3 regions of the Ideonella flava genome follow, and region 3 is predicted to be linked to each of the others. Evidence: predicted binding sites of a transcription regulator. Region 3 holds the regulator's gene; each other region holds the start of a gene.
What was found. The regulator HrcA, encoded in region 3, represses chaperone genes, less so after heat shock. The targets are predictions, from matches to a motif close to TTAGCACTCNNNNNNNNNGAGTGCTAA.
Positions count from the first base shown of each region.

Region 1 (6,613 bases), on a different contig from region 3:
GTGATCGTTTCCTATTTCACGTACTACGTGTGGCGGCCGAGCGCGCGCAACAACTACGCCGACCTCGTCCAGCCCACCCGCGGCATCCCGGAGGGGCTGGGGCTTCGCGACCTCGAAGGCAGGCCGGTCGCGAGCGCGTCGCTCAGAGGCCAGTGGCTGCTGGTGGTCGTCGCCGGGGGGCAATGCGATCGCCGTTGCGAGGACCATCTGTACGCCCAACGACAGCTGCGCGAGATGGCCGGCCGCGAGCGTGACCGCATCGACCGTGTCTGGCTCGTCGTCGACGAAGCGCCGTTGCGCGCCCCGATAGAGCAGGCCGTCGCTGCCGGGGATGCGCCGGCGATGGTGTTGCGCGTGCAGCGCGAAGCCCTGGAGCGCTGGCTCCTGCCGGCGCCGGGGCAGACGCTGGAAGACCACCTGTACCTCGTCGATCCGATGGGGGAGTGGATGATGCGCGCGCCGGCGGCGTTGGATCCCAAGCTCTTCCACAAGGACCTGGACCGGCTGCTGCGGGCGTCCGCCTTCTGGGATCGCCCGGGCCGCGAGCACTGACGCATGAACGCCGTCGCTGTGGTCGACTATTCACCGGCCCTGGGCCTGCTGGCGCTCGCGTCCGGCCTGGCCCTGCTGCCGCTGGGTTGGTGGGCCTGGCGGCAGCGTGCGTCAGGGCCGTCCGCCCGCCGCGCCGCGCTGACCGTCCTGACCCTGTTCCTGACCTTCGACCTCGTGGTCTTCGGCGCCTTCACGCGGCTCACCGACTCCGGGCTCGGCTGCCCTGACTGGCCCGGCTGCTACGGCGAAGCCCACCCGTTCGCCGCCAACGAGCAGATCGCGGCGGCCGAAGCGGCGCAGCCCACCGGGCCGGTCACCCGGCACAAGGCCTGGATCGAGATGGTCCACCGCTACCTGGCGATGGCCGTCGGGGCGCTCATCCTGGTAGCCGCGGCGATGAGCCTTCGAGCGCGACGCGAATTGCCTTTCTCCATCGGCTGGCCCCTGGCCACGCTGGCCTGGGTGATCGTGCAGGGGATGTTCGGGCGATTCACGGTCACCTTGAAGCTTTACCCCGCCATCGTCACTCTGCACCTCCTGGGCGGACTGATCCTGCTGGCCCTGCTGGCCTTCCAGGCCGAGCGCTACCGCGGGCGATCGCTGGCCCTGGGCCCGGCCTCGCGTGCGCTGCTGGCCATCGCACTGCCCTTGCTGCTCGTGCAGGTGCTGCTCGGGGCCTGGGTCAGCACCAACTATGCGGTGCTGGCCTGTCGTGGGTTCCCGCAGTGCAACGGGCAGTGGTGGCCGGAAGGCATGGACGCGGAGCAGGGCTTCACGATCCTGCGCCATCTCGGCAGGGCCGGCGAAGGCGGATTCCTGCCGGCACAGGCCCTGGTGGCCATCCACTGGGCTCACCGAGTCTTCGCGCTCGTTCTCGTGGCGGTGCTGCTGGCTCTGGCCACCGCGTTGCGGCGGCAGTCGGCTGGCGTCGCTCGGGCGGTGGCTCAGGCGTTGTTTGGGCTCACTGTGCTGCAGGTCGCCACGGGCGCAGCCAACGTCGTGCTGCACTGGCCGCTGGTGGCCGCCCTCATGCACACCGCCGGTGCCGCGGCGCTGACCTGGCTGCTCGTGGCGTTGCAGGTCCGTGCCCTTGCCGTTCCTGCTGCCGCATCGGCCGGCGCCCCATCGGCCACGCCACACGGCCTGACCTCACCATGAATCCGACTGTGTCCTCGCCCGCCTTGTCTTCGTCGCCTCCGTCCCGCTGGTCCCAGTACCTGGCCCTGACCAAGCCGCGGGTGGTCCAGCTCATCGTCTTCTGTGCCGTGATCGGCATGCTGCTGGCGAGTCCGGGCTGGCCGGATTGGCGCATCGTGATCGCCGCGACGGCAGGCATCTGGCTCGTGGCCAGCGCCGCGGCAGCCTTCAATTGCCTGGTCGAGCGGGAGATCGACCGGCGCATGAAGCGCACGGCCTGGCGTCCGACGGCCAAGGGCGAGCTGGCCGATCGCCACACGCTGGCCTTCTCGCTGCTGCTGTGCGCGATCGGCTGCGCCATCCTCTGGCTGTGGGTGAATCCGCTGACCATGATGCTGACGCTGGCGACCTTCGTCGGCTACGCCATCATCTACACGGTGGTGCTCAAGCCGCTGACGCCGCAGAACATCGTGATCGGCGGCGCCTCCGGGGCCATGCCTCCGGTCCTGGGCTGGACAGCCGTGCGCGGCGATGCGGGCCCCGAGGCCTGGCTGCTGTGCCTCATCATCTTCCTCTGGACGCCGCCGCACTTCTGGGCGCTGGCCCTGTACCGCGCCGAGGACTACGCCCGCGCGGGCCTGCCGATGCTGCCGGTGACGCACGGCGCGGAGTTCACGCGACTGCACGTCTTTCTCTACACCATCGTGCTGTTCGCCGGCACGATGCTGCCCTTCGTGTACGGCATGAGCGGGTGGATCTACCTGGCCGCGGCGATCATGCTGGGCGCGGCGTTCATCCTGTATGGATTCCGCCTCTGGCGCGACTATTCGGACACCCTGGCCCGCCAGGCCTTCCGTTTCTCGATCCTTCACCTGTCGCTGCTGTTCGCGGCGCTGCTGGTCGACCACTACCTGAGCCCGCTGCTGGCCTGACCCCGAAAGCGCACCCACCCATGACGACTCCCTTCCTTCGCCGCCTCGCTGCCATGAGTTTCGCCGGCCTGGCGCTGGCCGGATTGGCCGGCTGCCAGAAGACGCCCGTCGCCTTCCAGGGCATAGACATCACCGGCGCCGACTATGCGCGCCAGCTCAACCTCACCGATGCCGACGGCCAGCCGCGCACATTGGCGGACTTCAAGGGCAAGGTGGCCGTCGTCTTTTTCGGCTACACCCAGTGCCCCGACGTCTGCCCGACGACGCTGGCCGAAATCGCCGCGGTGAAGAAGAAGCTGGGAGAGCAAGGCGACAAGGTCGTCGGCGTCTTCGTCACCGTCGACCCGGAGCGCGACACGGCGCCCGTGCTCAAGGCTTATGTGAACAGCTTCGGGCCCGGATTCGTGGCGCTGCGTGGCAGCGTGGACCAGACGAAGGACGTGGCGCGCGAGTTCAAGGTGTTCTTCGCCAAGGTGCCCGGCAAGGCCGACGGCAGCTACACCATGGACCACACCGCCAACTCCTATGTCTTCGATCCCCAGGGGCGCGTGCGGCTGGCGGAGCGCTACGGCGCCGGTGCCGAGGCCCTCGCCCAGGACGTGAAGGCGCTGCTGGAAGGCGCCTGAGGCGGCAACGGAAAACGGCCCCGAAGGGCCGTTGCAGTGTCGTTGCGTGCGGACCCGGTCAGGCCGTCGCTTCCAGCGCCTTGCGCATCTTCTTCAGCGCGGCGACCTCGATCTGGCGGATGCGCTCGGCACTGACGCCGTATTCGGCCGCCAGCTGGTGCAGCGTCATGCCACCCGTGGAATCGTCGTTCACCTTGAGCCAGCGTTCTTCGACGATGCGGCGGCTGCGGGCATCGAGCTGGTCCAGCGCGCTGGCGATCCCGTCGCTGGACATCTGGTCGCGGCCACGGGCCTCGAGCACCCGGGTGGGCTCGTGGTTCTCGTCGGCGAGGTAGGTGATGGGCGCGAAGGTCTCCTCGCCGCTGTCGTCCGTCTGCGGCTCCAGGGCGACGTCGCCGCCGGCCATCCGCGTTTCCATCTCGACGACCTCGGACGGCTTGACGTTGAGCTCGCGAGCCACCACGTCGATCTCCGCCGGCGTCAGGGCGCTGCGGAAGGTCTCGCCCTCGACGGCCTGGTTCTTCAGGCCCTGCTTCATCGACCGCAGGTTGAAGAACAGCTTGCGCTGGGCCTTGGTGGTGGCCACCTTGACCATGCGCCAGTTGCGCAGGATGTACTCGTGGATCTCGGCCTTGATCCAGTGAAGCGCGTAGCTCACCAGGCGCACGCCTTGCGCTGGGTCGAATCGCTTGACGGCCTTCATCAGGCCGACGTTGCCCTCCTGGATCAGGTCGCCGTGCGGCAAGCCGTAGCCCAGGTATTGGCGAGAGACCGAGACGACCAGGCGCAGGTGCGAGAGCACCAGGCGGCCGGCGGCCTCGAGGTCGCCCGTCTCGCGCAGGCGCGTGGCGAAGCTCGACTCCTCTTCCGGCGTGAGCAGCGGAATGCGGTTGACGGCCGAGATGTACGCGTCGAGGTTGCCGACCGGCGGGACCAGCGCCCACGGGTCGCGCAGGGCCAGGGAGGTGGAGGCGGTGGTGTGGTTCATCGAAGGATGTGACTCACCAGGCGGCTGCCCGGTTCCGCAAATATTAGCACTCCTTGTCCGCGAGTGCTAAGTGGTGGTTCCGGGCCCGGTTCTCAAGTCCAGGTCTGCATCTGGAAAAAGGCGACCTGCCCCGGCAGGCGATACGGTCGATTCTGCAGAAGAATCTTTGCGGCGTTGTTCTTGCCTCCAAGCGTGAAAAATGTCACGACTATGAGCTGCGCACGATTTGTGCTCTGCGGGAAAGAAAAGATGCCTCTCGTGCCGGGTCAAGCCCCTTCGAGGCGACGTCCTGCATCGCCGATACTCCGCGCAGCCTCCCATTGCCGTCGCCTGCAACCGTGCCTTCCGTCACCGAACTGCTGACTGACCTCACCCTCCCAGCTCCCGAAACGGCCGGCGAGCCGCCCGAGGCGTCGGTGGCGGTGGCACTGCGGGAGTCGCTCATCCCCCTGCTGGACACGCTGGCCGGCCAACCGCCGCGGCCGGTTCGTCTGATGCGCCGCATCGGGCTGGACAAGAGCCTGGCGAGCCGCCTGGTGCAGGCGGTCAAGGCCGAGTCGGATTCCCAGTTCCTCCACCTCCTGCCTTCCCCCACCGGCCTGCGCATCCTGCTGGAGCGCAGTCGCCAGGTGCCCGAGGCGGCCGAGCGCCTGCCGGTTTTCGAGCGCGCAGTCGAGGCCTTCGCAGCCCTGCTGGACGCCTTGCCTGGCGGCCGCCAGGCCCTCGATGCCCGTCTGGGCGAAGAGCTCTCGTCCATCCGCGAGCGAAGGGAACAGATGGCCCGGCAGGCGTCCTTCAAGGCCGTCTCCTTTCTCTTCGGTCACTACTGCGAGACCTTGTCGACGGCCATCTTCCTGTTCCCGTCGCCCGATGGCGAGCGGGTGGATGCCGTGGAGGTGCACCGGCGGATCGGCCTGCGGCGCATCACCCCCGGCACGCCGCTGCCCCTGCTCAGCCTGCACGCCAAGCCCGAAGCGTCCGGCGCGCCTCCCGACCCCCTGGCCGTTCGGCCGGTCGACGGCGGCACGCCCGGAGCGAGCGATGCCGAGGACGCCCGCCGCTACTTCATCGCCGAAGGCTCCAGCCTGCCGCTGCCCGCACTGGAGGTGGAGCGCGAAGGCAGCAGCTGCACTTTCCTGCTCGGCCCGCAGGGGTCGGATCCGCTGCCGGCCCGGCTGACGACCGCCATGCGCTACAGCGCCATCGAGCCCCTGCATCCCGCCCAGCCGAGCACCGTGGTGCGCAACTACATGCTGAACACGCCCTGCCAGCGTCTGGTGCGCGAGATCTACCTCGCCGACGGGGTGTGGCCGGATGCTTTGCCTCAGGTCGGCTTCTACCTGCCGGGGCCGACGGGCGCGCTGCTGACGCCGCCGGTGCCTGGCGTGCCGCACTACCGCCGCCTGAACCTCAGCGCACCGATAGAGCAGCTGGCGGCCGGGGCAGCGCTCCCGCCTCTGGCCGGCATCGGCGACCACGCCAGCGTCCTGACGGCGGTGCTGCGGCGCGCCGGCCTGTCAGGGCTGGCCTGGCGAGGCTGGCGCTGCCAGACGACCTACCCGGTGCCGCTGGTCGAGATGCAGCTGGGATTCCGCTTCGCAGGCCATGCCGGCGCGCCGCTCGCCTAGACCATCTTTTCCGGACGCACCCAGGCGTCGAACTCCTCGCCCGTCAGGCCGCCCACGGCCAGCGCGGCCTCGCGCAGCGACAGGCCATTCGCATGCGCATGCTTGGCGATGGCGGCGGCGCGGTCGTAGCCGATGTGCGGGTTCAACGCGGTCACCAGCATCAGCGAGCGCTCCAGCAGCTCCCCGATGCGCGCCTCGTCCGGCTCCATGCCTCGCGCGCAGTGGGCGTCGAAGCTGGCCATGCCGTCGGCCAGCAGCCGCACGCTCTGCAGGAAGGCGTGGGCGATCAGCGGCTTGTAGACATTCAGCTCGAAGTTGCCGCTGGCGGCGCCTATTCCCAGGGCCACGTCGTTGCCCATCACCTGGCAGCAGGCCATGGTCAGCGCCTCGCACTGCGTCGGGTTGACCTTGCCGGGCATGATGGAGCTGCCCGGCTCGTTCTCCGGGATGCGCAGCTCGCCCAGGCCGCTGCGCGGTCCCGAGGCCAGCCAGCGGACGTCGTTGGCGATCTTGGTGAGGGCCGTCGCCAGGGCCTTGAGCGCGCCGTGCGCTGCAACCATCGGCTCATGACCGGCCAGGGCCGCGAACCGGTTGGGGGCGACACGGAAGGGCAGCCCGGTGTCGGCCGCCAGCCGCTGCGCCACGCGATCGCCGAAGCGCGGATCGGTGTTCAGCCCGGTGCCGACGGCGGTGCCGCCGATCGCTAGCTCGTGCAGGCCCGCGAGGTTCAGCTCGATCGCCCGCTGCGCG
Region 1 is NZ_JBPZHD010000007.1:119,580-126,192, forward strand. Features, by position in the region: gene ACS5PM_RS16440 (SCO family protein) at 1-552, shown strand, start outside; gene ACS5PM_RS16445 (COX15/CtaA family protein) at 556-1,710, shown strand; gene cyoE (heme o synthase) at 1,707-2,621, shown strand; gene ACS5PM_RS16455 (SCO family protein) at 2,642-3,247, shown strand; gene rpoH (RNA polymerase sigma factor RpoH) at 3,306-4,235, opposite strand; gene ACS5PM_RS16465 (hypothetical protein) at 4,574-5,863, shown strand; gene fumC (class II fumarate hydratase) at 5,860-6,613, opposite strand, start outside.
Region 1: the regulator HrcA is predicted to act here: its motif matches at 4,279-4,305, upstream of rpoH (RNA polymerase sigma factor RpoH).

Region 2 (6,613 bases), on a different contig from region 3:
TCGGCCAGGAGGCGCAGACGCGTGCGGCCGCGGCGGGCGCCGGCCAGCCGGTCGTGTTCGACGTGCCCCTGCTGACCGAATCCGCGCACTGGCGCCAGAGGGTGGACCGCATCCTCGTCGTCGACTGCGATGAGGCCCTGCAGGTCGAACGGGTGATGCAGCGCTCCGGCTGGCCGGCGGACGAGGTGCGAAGAGTCATCGCCCAGCAGGCGTCTCGCCCTGCTCGCCGGCGGATAGCCGACGCGGTGATCCACAACGGCGCCGGCATGACACTCGCCGGCCTCGAGGCCATGGTCGCGCGCCTGTGGCAACGCTGGTGGCCATGAGGGGGTGCCGCAGGCGCTGAGGCGGCGCCGGCAAGTGCTGTGAAACAATCAACGCTTTCCCGGGTCTTGTGCCCGGGCAGGTTGCGCAAGGACGACAGCACTTGGTTCTCTACGAATACCCCTTCAACGAAGGCATTCGAACGATGCTTCGGCTGGAGCACCTGTTCGCCCGGCTGCACGCCCTCCTGCCACGCGATTCGGCCGTCGACCACCACTTTGCGCTGGTCACGCTGTTCGAGATCATGGACGTCGCCTCGCGAGCCGATCTCAAGTCGGATCTGCTGAAGGAACTGGAACGCCACCGCGCCCAGTTGCAGGCCTTCAGAGGCAACCCCAGCGTCTCGGAGGCCGCGCTCGACGAGATCACCGGCCGCATCGACCACGCGCACGCCAGCCTGAACCACCTCGCCGGCAAGGCGGGGCACACGCTGACCTCCAACGAGTGGCTGATGAGCATCCGCAGCCGCATCAGCATCCCCGGCGGCACGTGTTCGTTCGACCTGCCCGCCTACTATGCCTGGCAGCAATTGGCGCCGGAGCAGCGGCGCAGCGACCTGACCCACTGGGTCGACACCCTCGTGCCGCTGGCCGAGGCGCTGCTGCTGCTGCTGAACCTGTTGCGCGATGCCGGCGTGCCGCACCGCGTCGTGGCGCAAGCGGGCCAGTACCAGCAAAGCCTGCCCGCCGGGCGCACCTACCACCTGCTGCGCCTGCGCATCGACGAGTCGCTCGGGCTCGTGCCCGAGATCAGCGGCCATCGCCTGATGGTGTCGGTGCGGCTGATGCGCGCCGATGCCGAAGGCCGACTGAAGCCCTTCCACGGCGACGCCACCTTCGACCTGTCCCTCTGCGTCTGAAAGTCGCCCCGATGGCCGCGCCTACGCCACCCGAGCCGCCTGTTCCCCCTCGCAGGCCCCGCCTGGTGCCCTGCCCCACTTGCCGCCGGCCGGCCCTGTTTTCGCCCGAGAACGCCTTTCGGCCGTTCTGCAGCGCCCGCTGCCAGGGGCAGGATTTCGGCGCCTGGGCCAGCGAGGACTACCGCGTCGGCTCGCCCCCTCCCTCCGACGACCAGGAGTGAGGGCATCCGTCGACAGGGCGGGTCTTGAATCCGCGTCGACGGTCCCTATAATCCTGCTAGCACTCGATCCGCTGGAGTGCTAATAGCCAGCGGCAGAGACGCGTTCCGGTGGTCCGCTTCGGCGGACTGCCTCATGTGAATGAGCGCCAACTTCATTGGTGACTCGCACCCTCACTGATTGCCAATGCCTCAAGGAGATGCAATGAAGCTTCGTCCGTTGCACGATCGCGTGATCGTCAAGCGCCTGGAAAATGAAACCAAGACCGCCTCGGGCATCGTGATCCCCGACAACGCCGCCGAGAAGCCCGACCAGGGCGAAGTGCTGGCCGTCGGCCCCGGCAAGCGCAACGACAAGGGCGACTTCGTGGCCCTGAACATCAAGGTCGGCGACCGCGTGCTGTTCGGCAAGTACTCCGGCCAGACCGTCAAGGTCGATGGCGAGGAACTGCTGGTCATGAAGGAAGACGACCTGTTCGCTGTCGTCGAGAAGTAAATAGCCCGAGGGCGATTTACTTCCGTCGAAGGCTAACCTGGCTGCGCCAGGTTAAGGCCCGAAGGGCCGGCCGAAGACAAAAGTGACTCGCCACGCGCAGAACCTTTTGAACTGAATTCGGAGAATCAAACATGGCAGCAAAAGACGTCATCTTCGGCGCCGACGCGCGTCACCGCATGGTCGAAGGCGTGAACATCCTGGCCAACGCGGTCAAGGTCACGCTGGGCCCCAAGGGCCGCAACGTCGTGCTCGAGCGCTCGTTCGGCGCGCCCACCGTCACCAAGGACGGTGTGTCGGTCGCCAAGGAAATCGAGCTCAAGGACAAGCTCCAGAACATGGGCGCGCAGATGGTCAAGGAAGTCGCTTCCAAGACCAGCGACAACGCCGGTGACGGCACCACCACCGCCACCGTGCTGGCCCAGGCCATCGTGCGCGAAGGCATGAAGTACGTGGCCGCCGGCATGAACCCGATGGACCTCAAGCGCGGCATCGACAAGGCCGTCCTGAGCCTGACGGAAGAGCTGAAGAAGGCCTCCAAGCCGACGACCACCAGCAAGGAAATCGCCCAGGTCGGCACGATCTCCGCGAACTCCGACGAATCGATCGGCAAGATCATCGCCGACGCGATGGACAAGGTCGGCAAGGAAGGCGTCATCACCGTCGAAGACGGCAAGAGCCTGAACAACGAGCTGGACGTCGTCGAAGGCATGCAGTTCGACCGCGGCTACCTGTCGCCCTACTTCATCAACAACCCCGAAAAGCAGTCGGCGATCCTCGAGAACCCGTTCGTGCTGCTGTTCGACAAGAAGATCAGCAACATCCGCGACCTGCTGCCGACGCTCGAAGCCGTCGCCAAGGCCGGCCGTCCGCTGCTGATCATCGCTGAAGAAGTCGAAGGCGAAGCGCTGGCGACCCTGGTGGTCAACACCATCCGCGGCATCCTGAAGGTCTGCGCCGTCAAGGCCCCGGGCTTCGGCGACCGCCGCAAGGCCATGCTGGAAGACATCGCCATCCTGACCGGCGGCAAGGTCATCGCCGAAGAGATCGGCCTGTCGCTCGAGAAGGTCACGCTGGCCGACCTGGGCCAGGCCAAGCGCATCGAAGTGGGCAAGGAAAACACCACCCTGATCGACGGCGCCGGCGCTGCCGCGGACATCGAAGCCCGCGTCAAGCAGATCCGCGTCCAGATCGAGGAAGCCACCAGCGACTACGACCGCGAGAAGCTGCAAGAGCGCGTGGCCAAGCTGGCCGGCGGCGTGGCCGTCATCAAGGTCGGTGCCGCCACCGAAGTCGAGATGAAGGAGAAGAAGGCCCGTGTCGAAGACGCGCTGCACGCCACCCGTGCCGCCGTCGAGGAAGGCATCGTGGCCGGCGGTGGCGTCGCGCTGCTGCGCGCCCGCCAGTCCGCTGGTGAGATCAAGGGCGACAACGCCGACCAGGACGCCGGCGTCAAGCTGGTCCTGAAGGCCATCGAAGCCCCGCTGCGCGAGATCGTCTACAACGCCGGTGGCGAAGCCTCCGTCGTCGTGAACGCCGTGCTGGCCGGCAAGGGCAACTACGGCTTCAATGCCGCCAACGACACCTACGGCGACATGATCGAGATGGGCATCCTGGACCCGACCAAGGTGACTCGTACCGCGCTGCAGAACGCCGCGTCCGTCGCGTCGCTGATGCTGACCACCGAAGCCATGGTCGCCGAAGCCCCGAAGGACGACGCCCCGGCCGGCGGCATGCCTGGTGGCATGGGCGGCATGGGCGGCATGGGCATGGACATGTAAGTTCACGCCCGGGCAAGCCCCTCGCTCCACGAAAGGCCACCTCCGGGTGGCCTTTTTTCTTGGCGCCGGTCGCGGTGGGGCTTCCAGGACGCGGGCCAGCTCGCCCGCGCCTACCAGCCGCAGTTCGGCGAAAGGCCGAGCAAGACGCGCACGCGCCCGGCCTGACGAGCCGCTGCAGCCGGCGACAATCCGCGCCCATGCGATGGCGTGACCTCCTGCTGGCCCTGGGCTGCGCGGCCTCGACGATGTGTGCGAACGCGCAAGCGGCCCCTGCCGAGGCGGCTGCCGCGCCATCGCGGCCCCGGATCGGCCTGGTCCTTTCGGGTGGGGGCGCCCGCGGCCTGGCCCACATCGGCGTGCTGAAGGTGCTCGAGCGCGAGCACGTTCCCATCGACGTGATCGCCGGCACCTCGATGGGCGCCATCGTCGGCGGCCTCTACGCCAGCGGCATGAAGGCCGACGACATCGAGCAGGAGCTCAAGCGCGTCGACTGGGTCCGCCTGTTCGAGACACGGGTGGCGCGCCAACAGCTCTCGCAACGCCGCAAGGAAGAGGACTTCGAGATCGCCTCGGCGATCGAGCTGGGGCTCACCGAGGACGGCGAGTTCCGCGCGCCGCAGGGCGCCGTGTCGAGCCGGGGCCTGGAGACGCTGCTGCGCCGCTTCACGCTGCCGGTGCGGTCGGTGCAGCGCTTCGACCAGCTCCCCATTCCCTTCCGCGCCGTGGCGACGGACATGGAGACCGGCGACGCCGTGGTCCTCGGCGAAGGCGACCTGGCGATGGCGTTGCGCTCCAGCATGAGCGTGCCCGGCGTCTTCCCGCCGACGGAGCTCGGCGGCCGCGTGCTGGGCGACGGTGGCCTGGTCAACAACGTGCCGGTCGACGTGGCACGCGAGATGGGCGCCGACATCGTGATCGCGGTCAGCATCGGGACCCCGCTCGCGCCGCGCGACACGCTGAGCTCGGCCCTGGGCCTGACGGCGCAGATGATCAACATCCTGACCGAGCAGAACGTCAAGCGCAGCCTCGCCTCGCTGAGGCCGGCCCAGGACCTGCTGGTCGCTCCCGACCTGGGCGCGCTGACTTCGAGCGACTTCAACCGGGCCGCCGACCTCATCCGCATCGGCGAGGAAGGCGCTGAAGCGTTGCAGCCAAGGCTCGCCTCCCTGGCCCTGCCCGCAGACAGCTATGCCGCCTGGCGAGCCGCACGACACAGCGGCGGCGTGCCCCAGGCCAAGCTCGCCTTCGTCGCCTTCGAGGGCACGACCGTCACCAATCCGGCGCGCTTCGAGGCGCAGCTGCTGTCGCAACCGGGCGCCCCTTTCGACGCCGCCGCCGCCGCCCGCGACGCGCGCCACCTCGCCGCCAGCGGCGACTACGTGCGGGCCGATTACCGCCTCGTCGACACCACGAGCGGCGCGACGGGCCTGGTCTTCGACCTGGAGGACAAGCCCTGGGGGCCGAACTACCTGCGCATCGGGCTCGACCTGGCGACCGACTTCGGCGGCCACAGCGACTTCAACATCAAGATCAGCCACAACCGCCACTGGCTCACCGACAGCGGGACCGAGTGGCGCAACCGGCTGCAGATCGGCGAGGTGCCGCAGCTGTACAGCGAGCTCTACCACCCGCTGAACTGGACACTCGGGCTGTGGGACGACTGGTTCGTCTCGGGATGGGGCCTGGCCGAACGGCGGGTGCTGACCCTGTACCAGGCCGATGCCGGGCCGGAGGTGGGACAGCTGCGGCGCACCACCGGCCGCATCGGGGTGGACATCGGTCAGCCCTGGAGCAACCTCGGCGAACTGCGACTGGGCCTGACGCACCAGGCGGGCAGCACCGAGCCCGTCCTGCTCGCGGCGGACTACTCGGGACCCACCACGGCCGAGACCTGGAACGAGGTCGCCGTGAGAGCACGGGTGGTGATCGACCAGCTGGACTACGCCAACTTCCCGCAATCGGGCTATCGGGTGGAGAGCGAAGCGCAGGTCGGCCAGCGCCATCACGAAGGCACGCAGAGCCTGGCCCGGGTCGAGAGCCAGCTCACGGTGGCGACCAGCTGGGGCGCCCACACGGTGAACCTGTACGGCCTGGTGCAGGCGGCCGATGCGCGTGCCGACGCGATCGTGGGGCAGTACTCCCTCGGGGGCTTCCAGCAGCTGTCCGGCTACCGCCCCGGCCAGCTGGCCGGCAACGCGGTGCTCTTCGGCCGGCTCAACTGGTACTGGCGCCTGGCCGAGCCCCCGGTCTTTGCCCGCGGGTTCTATGTCGGAGCCTCGCTCGAGGCCGGCAACGCCTGGGCGACGCGGCGGCAGGTGAGCCTCGGCGACCTGCGCGCGGGCGCCAGCGTGTACCTGGGGGCGGACACCGGCATCGGGCCGATGTTCCTGGGGCTGACCTGGGCGCCGCAGGGCGAAGGCGGCATTTCGCTGCGGGTCGGACGCCCCTGACGAGCCTCAGCGTTGGCCCGCGGGCCGGGCCGGGACTGTCTGCAAGTAGGCGTGGATCGCCTCCAGGTCGATGTCGCTCATCTCGCGCAGCGACTGGAACGGCATCACCCCGCTGATCGTGCTGCCGTCGGGCCGCTTGCCACTGCGCATGGCCATTCGAAACACTGCGGCATCCGCATAGCGCGGCAGCACGCTGCCTTCTCCCGGCGTGAGGTTGGCAGCGGCTGGCCAGTCGGGCGGCCCTCCCGGGATGCGACCACCGGACAGGCCTTCGCCATGGCAGCCCACGCACATCTGCGCCACGTACCGGCCGTGCTCCACGGTCGGGCCTTCGGGTACCGGTTGCGGTGGCGGCAACGCGTGGTCGATCTTTTCAGCCGCGTCCTTGACCACGCCGTAGCCGTAGAGGACGCGCACCGGCAGCGGCAGGCGGAATTCGGCCGGGCCGCCGGCCACGGGCGCGAGCGAGCGCACATAGGCCACCACCG
Region 2 is NZ_JBPZHD010000007.1:12,891-19,503, reverse strand. Features, by position in the region: gene coaE (dephospho-CoA kinase) at 1-326, shown strand, start outside; gene zapD (cell division protein ZapD) at 428-1,183, shown strand; gene ACS5PM_RS15920 (DNA gyrase inhibitor YacG) at 1,249-1,404, shown strand; gene groES (co-chaperone GroES) at 1,607-1,897, shown strand; gene groL (chaperonin GroEL) at 2,029-3,675, shown strand; gene ACS5PM_RS15905 (patatin-like phospholipase family protein) at 3,873-6,125, shown strand; gene ACS5PM_RS15900 (c-type cytochrome) at 6,132-6,613, opposite strand, start outside.
Region 2: the regulator HrcA is predicted to act here: its motif matches at 1,461-1,487, upstream of groES (co-chaperone GroES).

Region 3 (6,613 bases):
GCTGCCGGCATGACCGGCGACCAGGAACTCCACCGTCTCCAGCCCGTAGGACTGCGGCTCTTCGAGCGGCTGCAGCGCCACTTCAAAACGGCCGCCGGCCATGCCGAGCTGCTGCATCGCATCGGTGACCCGTTGGGCCAGCGGCTTGGCGGCCTTCTTGCGAGCAGCGCTTACCGACTTGGCCTCGGCCTGCCACGCCGCCAGCGCCTGTGCCACGCGCTGCTCGAGGCCCTCCAGGTCGGCGGCTTCGTCCAGCGCCTGCAGGGCTTCGCGCCATTCGGCCAGCAGCGCGGCCAGCTCTTCCGGCGGGCGGCGATAGCGCCGCGCGAGGCTCAACCAGGCGGACATGCGGTTGTCCAGCTCGCTCAGGCGCTCGGGATCGAGGTCGGTGCGCGAAAGGTAGGCGTTGAGCGTGTGGGCGGCGTCCTCGAGCTGGGCCTGCGCGCCCTGCAGCACCTCGAGGACCGGCGAGAGCCGGGGATCGAAGTCGGCCACGCCTTCCAGCGCGGACAGCGCGCGCGAGACGAGCCGCGAGGCACTGTCGCCGTCGTCGCCGGAGATGTCGCGTGCCGCCTGCCCGGCGCCATCGAGCAGGGCCTGGGCGTGGGCCAGGCGCTGGTGCTCGGCATTGAGCTCGGGCCATTCGTCCGCCCCGGGCGCCAGGCGATCGAGCTCGCCGATCTGCCATTGCAGGCGTTCGCGCTCGCTGGCGAGATCCCCCTGCCGGGTGCGTGCGGAGGCCAGCGCCTGCGAGGCGTCGCGCCAGGCTTCGAAGGCGACCGCCAAAGGCTTGGGGTCGATGCCGGCCTGCTCATCGAGCAGCGCGCGCACCGAGGCCGGGCGGGTCAGGCCCTGCCAGGCATGCTGGCCGTGGATGTCGATCAGGTGATCGGCGACCTCGCGCAGCTGGGCGACGGTGGCTGCGCTGCCGTTGATGAAGCCGCGGCTGCCGCCCTTGGCATCGACGATGCGCCGCAGCAGCAGCGTGTCTTCGCCGGAGTCGAAGCCGGCATCCTCCAGCCAGCTCGCCAGCGACGCGGGCGCGTCGAAGGCGGCGGTGATCTCGGCGCGCGCGGCGCCCTCTCGCACCACGTGGTTCTCGGCCCGGGCGCCGAGCGCCAGCTGCAGCGCATCGATGAGGATGGACTTGCCGGCGCCGGTTTCGCCGGTGAGGACCGAGAAGCCGGCGTCGAACTCGACGTCCAGCGCACGAACGATGACGAAATCCTTGAGGGTGAGGCTCTTCAGCATGGGAGGTGGGAGATCGGATTCAGACCACGCCTTCGTACCAGCGCAGCTTGCGGCGCAGCGTGGCGTAGTAGCTCCAGCCCAGCGGGTGCAGGAAGCGCACCGCCTGTGCGGAGCGGCGCACGCGGACCTGGTCGCCGTGCAGCAGGCTCGCGAGGCGGTGCATGTCGAAGTTGGCGCTGCAGTCGCGCCCGGCGACGATGGTGACCGACACGTCCTGCCCGTCGGGCAGCACGATGGGCCGGTTGGAAAGGGTGTGCGAGGCGATCGGCAGCATCACCCAGCCGGCGATGGCCGGATGCAGGATGGGCCCGCCGGCCGACAAGGCGTAGGCGGTGGACCCGGTGGGCGAAGCGATGATCAGGCCGTCGGCCCGGATGTTGGCGACGAACTCCGGTCCCACATCGATGCGCAGCTCGACCATGCTGGCGGTGTTGCCGCGGCTGACGACCACGTCGTTCAGTGCGAGGCCCTCGAAGATGATCTCGCCGTCGCGCCAGACCTCGCCTTCGATCATGGCGCGGCGCTCTTCCTCGAAGTCGCCCTGCACCATGGGGCCGAGCACCTCGGCCCAGTCGGCGGCGCGGATGTCGGTGATGAAGCCGAGCCGGCCCTGGTTGATGCCCACCATCGGCAGGTTGAACGCGGACAGCTCTCGCGCTATGCCCAGCATGGTGCCGTCGCCACCCACCACGATGGCGATGTCGCAGCGTGCGCCGAGCTCGGCCTGGGTGAAGGCGCCGTGCTCGGCCCAATCGGTGTTCAGCGCGGTTTCGCGTTCGAGCGAAACCTCCAGTCCGTGTCGGATGAGGAAATCGGCCAGTCCCTGCAGCATCGGCCGGATGCCCTGGGCCTGGTACTTCCCGATGAGGGCGGCGTGGCGGAAGCGGGTGGGCATGGCGGGCAAATTACACCACAGGGGCTTTTACGCAAATGCCTTGGCGGGGCCCGGTCCTTACAATGATTTCATGCTCGACGAGCGCTCCCGATCCCTGCTCAAAACCCTGGTGGAACGCTATATCGCGGATGGCCAGCCGGTGGGGTCGCGCACGCTTTCGAAGGCCTCGGGGCTGGAGCTGTCGCCGGCCACCATCCGAAACGTGATGGCCGACCTAGAAGACCTGGGCCTGATCGTCAGCCCCCACACCTCGGCCGGCCGCATCCCCACGGCGCGTGGCTACCGCCTGTTCGTCGACACCATGCTCACCACGCGGGCGTTCGATCTCGAGCATTCCTCGCCGGATTTCGCCGCCGCTCGCGAGCAACTGCACCCGGACCAGCCCCAGCGCGTGATCGCGCAGGCAGCCCAGCTGCTGTCGAACCTGTCGAGCTTCGTCGGCGTGGTCACCGCGCCCAAGAAGCCCAGCGTCTTTCGCCACATCGAGTTCCTCCGCCTGGGCGAGCGCCGGGTGCTCGTGATCCTGGTGGCGCCGGATGGCGATGTCCAGAACCGCGTCATCTTCACCGCCCACGATCCCACCCAGTCGGAACTGGTCGAGGCCAGCAACTACCTCAACGCGCACTACGCCGGCCTGACGATCGAGGAGGTCCGCGAGCGCCTGAAAGGCGAGATCGACGCGCTGCGCGGCGAGATCGCCGGCCTGATGCAGGCCGCGGTGCAGGTCGGCAGCGATGCGGCGGCCGAGACGCAGGACCAGGTCATCGTCAGCGGCGAGCGCAACCTGCTGGGCGTGCAGGATTTCGGCAACGACCTGGGTTCCCTGCGCAAGCTGTTCGACCTTTTCGAGCAGAAGACCCAGCTGATGCGCCTGCTGGACACGTCCAGCCGCGCCGAGGGCGTGCGCATCTTCATAGGCGGCGAGAGCCGGGTGGTCCCTTACGAAGAGTTGTCGGTCGTCTCGGCCCCCTACGAGGTGGACGGCCAGATCGTCGGCACCCTGGGCGTGATCGGCCCGACGCGCATGGCCTACGACCGCATGATCCAGATCGTCGACATCACCTCCAGGCTGGTCGGCAACGCCTTGTCCCAGCGTTGAGTCATCCGCCGCCTAGAATCGCGCTTTCCCCCGGGGGCCGTTAGCTCAGTTGGTCAGAGCAGAGGACTCATAATCCTTTGGTCGTTGGTTCAAGTCCAACACGGCCTACCAACGAAAACTGGATGAATGCGCGTGTGTCCAAGCGCGCAGCGCAGTGACCGCACAGGTCGCATTCCGATCGCTGTCTTGCACGCCCACCTGTTCCTCGGCCGACAGGCCCATGCCCATTTCACTTTCAAAAGCCATTCCATTCTTTCGGATGGCCAAGCCGGCGCATCGAAAAGGACAAGACATTCGAATGCCGATCGGAATCGCGGTGGATCGAATGCTTCTCGGTGAGAGCGTCGAATCGAATGCTCGACATTCAAGGTCACTTCGCTAGACTCCGCGAGTTGCAACTGCTTGATAGGACTCCCATGGCAAACAGCCTGGCTGCAATCAAAAAGCAAATCGCCGCACTCGAGAAGAAGGCGAATGCGCTCATCAAATCCGAAGCTTCGCAAGCGATTGCCAAAGTCAAGGAGATGATCGATCGATATGGATTCACCGCCGAGGATCTCGGATTCGGCGCGAAGCGCGGCAAGAAGGCCGGCGGTGCGCGTCCGGCTCGAAAGACCGGGAAGGCCGCGAAGACCGGCGGGGTGCCCATGTACCGTGATCCGGCTACGGGCAAGACCTGGACGGGTCGCGGCAAGCCGCCGGGATGGATCGCAGGCGCGGCCGACAGGACTGCCTTCCTGATCGATGCAGCAACGGGGTCATCGGTCAACGAAGACAAGCCGGCCAAGACGCCCCGCAAGCCGGCGTCCCGGGGGCGTGGCGGTGCCGCAGCCAAGAAGGCCGCGCGCAAGCCGGCCGGCCGCCCTGCCGCCCGGAAGTCTTCCCGGCGCAGTGCCGACAGTTCGGCTCCCGAGAAGGCGCCCGCAGCGACGAAAGGCTCCGCCACGAAGCGGGCCGCGGCGAAGAAGAGCGCCAAGGCCAAACGTGCTGCAGAGAGCGCCCGAGCGGCCGCAGCCGAAACGGCAGCCGGCGCGGATCAGTCGGCGGGCTGACCAGCGGCACAGGTCGCGCCCGCGCCTGGCGGCTGACTCCACCAATGGCCGGGCGCGATCCACCGCACTGAACGCAGCGTGGCGAGCAGAGTCTCAGCATGGGTCAGTTCGAGTTCGGGCATGCGAGGAGTCTGTCTGCCCCGCCTTCATCCCATGTCACGCCAGCCGGGCGCAGCCGCGCTCGCGGCGGCGTTGGTTCTCGGGCTGGTCGCTTGCGCCGGCGATGTCCCGAAGTCTTCGCCTGAACGCACGCCGGAAAGCATCCAGGCAGACATCCAGGCGTTGATACCCGCGCGGGTGGCACAGCGCGCGGCCTGGGCCGTCGATCTGCAATTGGTCTTCGCCGGCCTGAAGCTCCCCCCGACCACCGAGAACGTGTGCGCCGTCCTGGCCGTCACCGAGCAGGAATCGACCTTCAACGCCGATCCGCCAGTGCCCAACCTGGCCAAGGTCGCACGCGAAGAGCTCCTGCGCCGAGCCGGCGCCCTGGGGGTGCCTGAGCTGGCGGTGAACCTGGCGCTACAGCTGCGATCCCCCGATGGCCGTACCTACGACGAGCGGCTGCGGGAGGTGAAGACCGAGCGAGAGCTCAGCCTGATGTACGAGCAGTTCATCGACGAAGTGCCGCTCGGCCAGCGACTGTTCGCCAACTGGAATCCGGTGCGCACCGGCGGGCCCATGCAGGTCAGCATTGCGTTCGCCGAAGAACACGTGCGGTCCCATCCCTACCCATTTCCAGCCCTGGAGTCGGTCCGCCACGAAGTGTTCACGCGGCGCGGCGGCCTGTACTTCGGCACCGCCCACCTGCTCGGCTACGCGACCACGGCCTACGGCTCCGCCATGATCTACCGCTTCGCGGATTTCAATGCCGGTCGCTATGCCAGCCGCAACGCGGCATTCCAGCAGGCCCTCGCGGTGGCCAGCGGGCGATCGCTGGACCTCGATGGCGACCTGTTCGTCAGCGACGCCGAACCCAGCCAGACCGAGATGGCCGCGCGCAGCCTGGGTCCGGAGCTCGGCATCGATGAGCGCGCGATCCGCCGTGAACTCGAACGCAGCCACGGCGAGGACTTCGACCGCAGTCCGCTCGTGGCCAAGGTGTTCGCGCTGGCCGAAGCCCGCAGTGGTCGGGCCCAGCCCCGCGCGGTATTGCCGCACATCGTCCTGAAGAGTCCGAAGATCACGCGCCGGCTGACCACCGAGTGGTTCGCTCGCCGCGTGGACGAGCGATTCAGGCGTTGCCTCGGGGGCGGAGGTGCCTGAAGCGAGGCCGGGACGCGTGCCGGGCGCTGTCGAGCCGCTGAGGGTCTCCGCGGGGGCGGCCCGGCGCCGCCGTCGATGTGCGATCCGCACGCGTAGCAGCTGCGGCACTGCGGGCTGCGCCAGCGGCCGGAACGATAAGATCCACGGGACAGTGAGTCTTTCGGGATACGCGGCCCGCGTGCCGAAAGCGGCAAAGGATTCTTCGTGAGTCAACAGGAAGGCCAACGTCGAAGACCTCTCATGTCCGGCCTGCTCCTGGCATCGACACTGCTCACTGCGGCTTCACCCGCGCTCGCGTTCGATCAGCCCCTGCAGATCGCCCAGTACGCGCACACCTCGTGGACCGCCCGCGACGGGGCCATGCTGGGCCTCGTCTTTGCAGTCGCACAGACGCCCGACGGCTATCTCTGGATCGCCGGGTCGTTCGGGCTGTTTCGCTTTGACGGCGTTCGGTTCGTGCCCTGGAGCCCGCCCAAGGGCCAATCGCTGGCGGAGCCCTACAGCCTGCTGGTGTCACGCGACGGGACGCTCTGGATCGGCACGTTCAGTGGCCTGGCCAGCTGGAACGGCACCGAGCTCACCCACTATTCGCAGACCGACGGTTCGTTCGTGACGTCCTTGCTCCAGGACCGCGAGGGAACGGTCTGGGCCGGACTGTTCGGTGACCGGGGGCGGCTGTGCGCCGTTCGCGCAGGACAGGCGGAGTGTTTCAAGCCGGAAGGGGGTTTCGGCACCTTCGTCTGGAGCCTGGGCGAGGACAGCTCCGGGAACCTGTGGGCAGGCGCGGATTCAGGCATCTGGCGTTGGAAGCCCGGAACGCCCCAGCGGTTCCAGGTGCCCGGCAAGCGGGTGGGCGACATGAGCACGACGGTCGACGGAAAGATCCTGATCGGCATCCGGGGCGGGGGGCTCAAGCAGTGGGTGGGCGACCAGCTCGTGCCCTATCCGATCCGGCGGGCCGCCAAGCCTGAGGAATGGATCCCCGACGGCGATGTCAAGTCGAACAAGTTGCTGCGCGACCGGGACGGCGGCCTGTGGATCGGAACCGATGGC
Region 3 is NZ_JBPZHD010000014.1:134,874-141,486, forward strand. Features, by position in the region: gene recN (DNA repair protein RecN) at 1-1,251, opposite strand, end outside; gene ACS5PM_RS27425 (NAD kinase) at 1,271-2,146, opposite strand; gene hrcA (heat-inducible transcriptional repressor HrcA) at 2,217-3,245, shown strand; tRNA gene ACS5PM_RS27435 (tRNA-Ile) at 3,280-3,356, shown strand; gene ACS5PM_RS27440 (H-NS histone family protein) at 3,662-4,297, shown strand; gene ACS5PM_RS27445 (DUF1615 domain-containing protein) at 4,451-5,560, shown strand; gene ACS5PM_RS27450 (ligand-binding sensor domain-containing protein) at 5,801-6,613, shown strand, end outside.